Regions from separate parts of the Priestia sp. FSL H7-0729 genome, predicted to be linked through region 2. Evidence: riboswitches for the same ligand, from Rfam matches in the RefSeq annotation. Region 2 holds a riboswitch; the other holds the start of a gene.
What was found. A riboswitch is a leader RNA that binds a small molecule or an ion and turns the genes downstream of it on or off. The one in region 2 is predicted to bind FMN.
Positions count from the first base shown of each region.

Region 1: it holds a riboswitch for FMN, as region 2 does, so the genes downstream of both, ribD (bifunctional diaminohydroxyphosphoribosylaminopyrimidine deaminase/5-amino-6-(5-phosphoribosylamino)uracil reductase RibD) here and MHH93_RS01230 (DMT family transporter) in region 2, are expected to answer to the same signal.

Region 1 covers NZ_JBBOTQ010000004.1:398,202-402,416, forward strand. Annotated here, with positions in the region: gene MHH93_RS12970 (hypothetical protein) at 1-1,089, shown strand, start outside; FMN riboswitch at 1,256-1,422, shown strand; gene ribD (bifunctional diaminohydroxyphosphoribosylaminopyrimidine deaminase/5-amino-6-(5-phosphoribosylamino)uracil reductase RibD) at 1,744-2,847, shown strand; gene ribE (riboflavin synthase) at 2,873-3,541, shown strand; gene MHH93_RS12985 (bifunctional 3,4-dihydroxy-2-butanone-4-phosphate synthase/GTP cyclohydrolase II) at 3,573-4,215, shown strand, end outside.
Region 2 covers NZ_JBBOTQ010000001.1:271,561-275,775, reverse strand. Annotated here, with positions in the region: gene MHH93_RS01245 (amidohydrolase family protein) at 1-30, opposite strand, end outside; gene MHH93_RS01240 (CGNR zinc finger domain-containing protein) at 142-693, opposite strand; gene MHH93_RS01235 (DinB family protein) at 838-1,338, shown strand; FMN riboswitch at 1,422-1,575, shown strand; gene MHH93_RS01230 (DMT family transporter) at 1,720-2,700, shown strand; gene MHH93_RS01225 (amidase) at 2,898-4,215, shown strand, end outside.

The DNA of each region.
Region 1 (4,215 bases), on a different contig from region 2:
GATGCCGCACAGGCTTTTGTTGCATCGATGTGGTCAGCGCCCATGCTCTGGCGGTCATTGCTTACAGGCAAGCTTATTGCAAGCAGTATGCCAGATCATGAACACACGCCATATCCATCATCAAGTACTTGTCAGATCTGCGGATTAAGCGTAGATCAAGCAACCGACACGACGTTGCAATGGTATTGGCGCATGACCAATGGAACACCTTTGGATGGTGATCCCTTTGGACAAGTACTGGCACTTCGAGAGCTAGCTGCCGCGCAGGAGCTTCCAATACCAAATGATTACGACCGCTGGACACTCCGTGCGGTGTTGACGGTGCTGCGTGAATTACCGCCCAAAACTCGCTACAGCAAAGCAGCAATAGCACTCAAGAAGGAACGTCTTTTGCCTACACAAAAGGAATATGCCTATCGGGACTTGCTTGAGACATTAGCTCTGATTGGCATACTGGATACGCCGGAACATCCCGGAATGATCACAGAATACACGACTTACATACAGCGTGACGCGCGCCCCAATGTGCGGGTTGAGGTACAGGCGCCTCTGGCGTGGTGGGACTCATCTGTCGGAATCAATGAGAACAACCTGAACAAGATATTCCATGATTTTGATCTGACGAATATATCTCTTTCGGATAAGCCTGAAGAGAACCCAACTGTAAAGGACACAATCTTAGGGGCATTGGAGAAAAAGAGAAGTGTTCGAGGGAAAGTGCCAAAAAAATCTCCCGATGCAGGCACTGGGGAGGCAGAAGCTGGAGATGTGTATGCGGTTCGGGTCCGGGAAGGTGTATGGGTGACGGTATACTGTCATGAAGTCAGAGACAAACGCGTTATCGTTGAATATCTCGATGGTGTCTTTCCAGACATGCCGGGAAAAGCCGATTTGCAGGGAACGTTTCGACCGAGAACGACTGGACGCTGGCAATGCTCGGCTATCGCGATCGATTCCACAAGTTGGGTCAGAAGAGTAGCAAGAGGTTTTCCGCTTCCCAGTTCGCCGTTGCCAGAACCTGACCGCTTGCCATTTCACAATGCCAAAGATTTGAAGCATATGGTGCGTTGGTGTTTTCCTGATATGTAGAATGCTGTGATGGATCTGAGAAGGATGTAAACTAAAATCGTGTCTCTTAGTGAGATGCGGTTTTTTTGCTGTATCTTAGCTTATTAAAAGTTAGTATGTGACAAAAAGGAACAAAAAACAATTGATTTTTTGGCATTAAAGTGCTAACATCCAATTAATAACGAAAGCAATCCTTCAGGGCAGGGTGCGATTCCCTACCGGCGGTGATGCATGAAGTGTAAGGACACATGTCCAGCTATTCATGCAAAGTCCGTGACCTGTCTGCCTGTGGCAGATGGCTGATCTGGTGTAATTCCAGAACCGACAGTATAGTCTGGATGGGAGAAGGAGAGGTGCAGACCTAACGGGTTTGCATTCAGCAGGAGTATTGCTGCACAGTCACGATTTGTGATGTTTTACTGTGCAGGGAAGATCCGGTTACGCCGGGCAGTTCCATACATATGCCACACGATAGAAGCTCTTTACCTGTGATTGATGTTCATTAAGGTATGTGTCTATTTTCACTTGCCCGAAATGAAGTTCTGGGCAAAGTGTTGGCGTGCTGTATCCATTTTACTCCTGTTGTTGACATTTGTCTCTCATCATCCCCATCGAACCGATTGTTCGATGGGGATTTTTTAATAAACAAGACTTTAAACCGCGGGGTGAACGGATTTGGAAATGATCAATGATGAATTTTATATGGCACTGGCATTGGATATGGCAGAACGAGCACAAGGACAGACGGGAATTAATCCGGTCGTTGGATGTGTAGTTGTGAAAGAAGGACGTATTGTAGGTCTGGGGAGCCATCTGAAACGTGGAACCGGTCATGCGGAGGTGCATGCACTTAACATGGCAGGCAGCGATGCGGAAGGCAGTACGGTATACGTTACACTTGAGCCTTGTAGTCATTATGGTAAGACGCCACCTTGTAGTGAACGCCTGATTCATGAAAAGGTAAAACGTGTTGTGGTATGTTGTGAAGATCCAAATCCGCAAGTATCCGGCAGAGGCATAAGCATGCTTCGTCAACAAGGGATTGAAGTTGAAGTTGGCGTATTGCGTGAGCGTGGAAGACGCATGAATGAAAAATTCATTAAATTTATTACAACGGGCCTCCCTTTTGTAACGCTGAAGACGGCTACAACTTTGGATGGGAAGATTGCTACTCGCAGCGGAGACAGCAAGTGGATCTCCAACGAGCCCGCTCGTGAGATTGTGCATGCCCTTCGTCATCGTCATCAGGGGATTATGGTTGGCGTCGACACGGTGATCGCTGATAATCCGGAGCTTACAACCCGTTTGCAAGTGGAAGGCATTAGTCCGGTGCGTATCGTGGTGGATTCCAAGTTACGTCTTCCTGTAGGTGCCAAAATGGTTAAGGATGGACTTGCTCCGACATGGGTACTTACAACGGACGAAGCCAGTCCTGAAGCTGCTGAGCGTTTGGAAGCTTACGGCGTTGAAATTATTCGCTGTGGTCCCGGACCACGTGTGGATTTGTTAAACGGACTTAGTAAGTTAGGTGAACGTGATATTGGTTCTATTTTGCTTGAAGGTGGAGGCACTCTGAATGGAGCCATGCTGGAGGCACGGTTGGTTGATCGACTGCTCATGTTTATCGCTCCCAAGATTGTAGGCGGTTATGACACACCTGGAAGCTTCCGCTTCGAGGGTGTGGAACGTATGAATCAGGCGATTCAATTGAATCAGTTGGAGATCGAATCAGTTGGAGATAATATCAGCATTGGCGGTATTCCGGTGTGGCCTGAATAAATAAATTAACAAGGGAGGCGGCAGCATGTTTACCGGTTTGGTGGAAGAAGTTGGTCAGATCCGGCGTATTGGTCGGAAAGGCGAAGCGATGGTCCTGAATATCGGAGCTTCCGCCATCATGGACGATCTGAAGATTGGTGATAGTGTCGCAGTAAACGGAGTATGTCTCACTGCGACAACGCTGGAAGGTGGAGGTTTTACCGCCGACGTCATGCCTGAAACCTATCGCCATACCAATCTCAGTCAGCTGCAATCTGGCAGCAAAGTTAATCTGGAGCGCGCCATGCAATCCGGCGGTCGTTTTGGCGGACATATCGTTCAGGGCCATGTCGATGGTACTGGAGTGATTGGCAGTATAACACGTGATCAGAACGCGATTGTGTTTGAGATCAAGCCTGATGATCACCAGTTGTTCAAATACCTGATCCCCAAAGGATCGGTTACACTGGATGGCATTAGCTTGACCGTTGTCCATACAACGGATACCGCATTCACGGTTTCCATTATCCCGCATACCATTGGTGAAACTGTACTAAATGTGAAAAAGACAGGGGATACCATTAATATCGAATGCGATATTTTGGGCAAATATGTGGATCATCTGCTCCAGTATGGGAGAGGACATCGAGAGACGGGTGCTGGCAAGCCACGCAGTATCAGTGAAGATTTTCTCGCCAATCACGGATTTGCATAAATAGAGAAAGAAATAAACTGGAGGTGGGACAATGTCAGAACAATCCATTTTGGACACGATAGAAGCAGCCATATATGATCTCATGCGTGGCAAACCGGTCATTGTTGTGGATGATGAAGATCGGGAGAATGAAGGCGATTTTATCGCTTTGGCCGAAAAGGCGACTCCTGAAGTCATCAATTTCATGATTACTGAAGGTAGAGGTCTGGTCTGTGTTCCGATTACACAACAACGTGCGGACGAACTTAACTTGAAACCAATGGTTCAACAAAATACGGATTTCCACGGAACTGCCTTCACCGTCTCTGTGGACCACAAAGATACGACAACAGGTATCTCGGCACATGAACGCTCTATTACCGTGAAAGGTCTGATCGATCCTGAGGCGAAAGCCGGGGACTTCCGTAAGCCTGGTCACATGTTCCCGCTGATTGCAAAAGACGGCGGTGTACTTCGTCGTGCCGGGCACACGGAAGCGGCGGTAGATTTGGCCATTATGTGTGGTTCATATCCCGCAGGCGTGATCTGTGAAGTGATTAAGGAAGATGGCACAATGGCCAGACTTCCGGATCTGCAGGAGATTGCCCGCAAACATGATCTGAAGCTGATCAGTATTCAGGACATGATTCGTTACCGTAACGAAAAAGAGCAGCTGGTTCAACGTGAAGTGGCTG
Region 2 (4,215 bases):
CAACAGATAACTTGTCCGCACAAGACACATCTCCCATCTGATTTGGTTAGAAAGACGATCACATTCTTTATACGAATTCGTACTGCTTCTGACTATTTTTTCGCTAGTATATATACATTATATAGTTATTGTTAGTATTTATCAATTTTGGGATTTGCGTTTCGCCCGAAATCTTCTAACCTTCATCAGATTGCCACACATCTTATCATCACAGTACTTCTGTGTTCTGCTTCGGGTGTCATCATAGAACATCCAGCGACAATCCGAATTATCACAGATCCGAATCCGATTACTCTCACCCTCCACCAAAGTCATAGCAAAGTCAGCAGCAACCTCAGCCATAACCTGCTGCCAATGAGCTTCTACAGCTACCAATCGAAGTTTCAATTCCTGATCAATTGTAATCAATGTTCTTTTTACACGCCCTGCTTCCATAACGCTGTTCAACCATTGTTTTTCTGTATCCGTTAATGATGACCCACAAGACAAGCGGGCTCCAAGAGCCATCAATTTATCCCTGAAATTTCTCATCGATAACTCATCTTCTGGAGAGGCAGGGACAGAAGCCTGAAGTTGCCATCGATCCAAAAATTCTTGCTGCCAGCTCCCCTTACCGAGCCTGTCCTCCGATCGATCTCCCCCACGCCAATCATGATAATCGCTGTTTACAAAATCAGTCCAAAGTCTGTCCATGTTTACCTCCGTTCAGTGTAACTATCTTAATTCAATAAAGGCGGTTACACTCTGTCTTTGATGTGTTATATTAAGTGTAACCTCATTAATCAGTTTTAGCTAGTTACGTCATACATCACAATAATACTCAAGGAGGAAACGGCAATGACAAAAACAACAGCATTAGATGTGTTACTGATTCAAAAGGATGATACATGGGATCAATGCAATTGGATTGTACCTTTGTCGAAGTCCTTGGAAGGTCTTACAGCAGAACAAGCAGCCTGGATTCCACCCTCAGGAGGATTAAGCATCTGGCAGTTGGTTAACCATATGTATTATTACAATCATCGCTTATTATGTCGTATTCAAGGTAAAGAGCCTACTCTTCCTGCTGTAGACTCCAATGAATACACGTTTGGTAATCCTGGGGATGCAACGGATGAAGCCGGATGGAATACACTGATGAAGAGTACAGCTCGATTAGCCCAACAGTTGCGAGATCAATTGGCTGCACTTGAAGAATCTGACCTTGAAGCTGCATATATGGATTCCAAAGAGAAATGGGCACACGAACTTGCCCGGTGGATACTTCACGATGCCTATCACGCAGGCCAGATCGTGCTCCTTCGCAGACAGCAAGGAAGCTGGAAAATCGTTTTCTAAAATAATGCTTGAACTGCTAGCGCTTACAGGAATAAGATGAACTTATTAATGTTACAGCTTGTTTAATACACTATATAATTGAATAGGATCTTCGGGGTAGGGTGTAATTCCCAACCGGCGGTGATGTTCTTCGGAACCAGCCCGCGACTCGCTAGTTGTTCTTAACAAAGGACATCTAGCGACTGACTTGGTGTGAATCCAAGGCCGACGGTACAGTCCGGATGAGAGAAGATCAACACATTGACATGCCGTTCATGGGAAGGCCTCTTTCCTGACGCATGTCCTTGGATGAGCCCCCGTTTATTTGGTTTATACCAAAACGGGGGCTTTTGTCGATTTTGCCAACTGAAGATTCCGTGTTCTGACGAAGGAGTCCTGAATATGGAAAAGACATCAGCAGCATCACCTGTTTACCGCAAGGAACGAAGTAATACCGGATTCTGGCTTGTAGTTCTCGGAGCTGCCCTGTGGGGTGTGGACCCACTCTTCCGCATTATTTTACTCAAAACAATGACATCCACACAGATTGTACTGGTCGAACATATCATCGTAAGTCTGGTCGCCATTCCCGTGCTGTGGAAATTCCGGGCTGATCTGAAAAACCTGCGTGCTCGCCACTGGATTGCGGTGATCTTTATCTCATGGGGAGGATCAGCACTCGCAACAGTATTGTTCACCATGGCACTTACACATAACGATCCGAATACGGTGCTGTTATTGCAAAAAATGCAACCCCTCTTTGCTATCGTACTGGCTAAGCTGTTATTGAAAGAAACGTTGCCACGTCGCTTCGGCGGACTGTTCATCATCGCATTAGCAGGAACGTATCTACTTACATTCGGCTTCACATTGCCATTAGGGAACTGGGACAACTGGATCCATGCTGGAAGCTTATTATCTCTTGGAGCTGCTGCTTTATGGGGAGGTTCAACGGTTATGGGCCGACTGATGTTAGGGCAGGCACGTTACGAAACCGTCACCTCCCTTCGCTTCGTGGTTGCTCTCCCGCTCCTGATCTTTATGACGTGGAACGAAGGTGCGGCATGGACACTTCCATCCGGAACTGGAGAACAGACTGCTGTCATTCTCAACATTCTCGGTCAGGCCTTGTTACCAGGTCTGCTCAGTCTTCTGTTGTATTACAAAGGTCTGTCCTCAACCAAAGCTTCTGTTGCAACTCTCGCGGAACTTAGCTTCCCGATGGCAGGTGTGTTGGTGAACTGGATTGCTTTCCGAACATTGATTACATGGGAGCAACTGCTCGGTTTTATCCTGATATGGGTGGCGCTTTTCGCCATTTCCAAACAGCAGGAACGATCATCAACTCCGGCCGATGCGGCACCAAAGCTGCGAACAGAGTAAGGTAATGTCCGAGCATCACATATAAATCAATAATCATCAAATATTAAAATTAAACCATTGCACATCAATTAGATGAGCAGTGGTTTTTTATTTCCATGACTCGATAATAATTGAACTGTTTTGTCTTTTGTCTAAACCGGTGGTACGATGACATATGGAATAAACAGATGAATTATATTCAGAGAGGAACGATCAACATGTCTTCATTCTCATATACCTCCTACGACGCCGTAGGTTTGGCTGAACTGGTCCGATCCCGGGAAGTATCCCCGGTTGAATTGCTGGAAGCGGCGTTTGCACGCCTTGAAGAAGTGAATCCGCAACTTAATGCGGTCATTCGTACATATGAAACCCGTGCACGGGAGGAAGCTGGCTTAGTTCGCCCTGGAGAACAACCTTTTGCCGGTGTGCCCCTGCTCTTGAAAGATATTTCGCAATCTTTGGAAGGTGAATTTCTAACTTCAGGCTCACGTTTGTTCAGCGAGCATCGCGCATTACGCAATTCGAATTTTGTCACTCGACTGCGTGATGCAGGTTTTATCATCATGGGACATACCAATACGCCCGAGTTTGGCTTGAAAAATATTACCGAGCCCCGTCTTCATGGTCCAAGTCGCAATCCATGGAATATTAATCACTCCCCAGGCGGTTCAAGTGGCGGTGCCGCCGCCGCTGTAGCTTCCGGTATCGTTCCACTTGCCGGTGCCAGTGACGGAGGCGGTTCGATCCGTATCCCGGCTTCTTTTAGTGGCTTGTTTGGTCTGAAACCAACTCGCGGGCGCACACCTGTAGGACCAGGAGTTGGTCGACAATGGCAAGGCGCGTCGATTGATTTCGCCCTCTCTCGCTCGGTTCGGGACAGTGCTGCATTGCTTGATACCTTACAAGTCATACAGCCTGAAGCTGCATTTCATGCCCCACTCTTTCCAGGCAGTTACTTGGCAGATATGAGCTATCCACATCAACGCAAACTGAAAATTGCATACACAACCGATTCGCCCGTAGGTACACCCGTCAGTCCAGAAGCCAAAGAGTCTGTATTCAAGCTCGTTCGCTGGTTGGAAGACCAAGGTCATCATGTTGAAGAAAAGCTGAGCCCAGTCAACGGAGTCAGATTAATGGAGAACTATTACATGATGAACAGTGGAGAGATGGCCGCGATGATCTCTTCTATGGAACGCTCCATGGGTCGGGCTCTGACCTCCGATGATATGGAGATTGAATCATGGGTTCTGGCTGAAGCTGGAAAAAAGGTGTCCGCTGCGGAATTCGTGCATAGCTTAGCTGAATGGGATGTAGCTGCAGCCCAGATGTCCACTTTGTTCGAGCGTTATGACTTCTACATCACACCCGTTAATGCTTTTCCTGCGCCTAAGATTGGTGAATTAACACCTCATGATGAACAGATCCATAATCTGATGCGGATTAGTGAGTTGGACAAGACCCAGCAGCAACAACTCATCTATGAAATGTTTGAGCCAAGCCTTACTTATACTCCGTTCACCCAACTTGCAA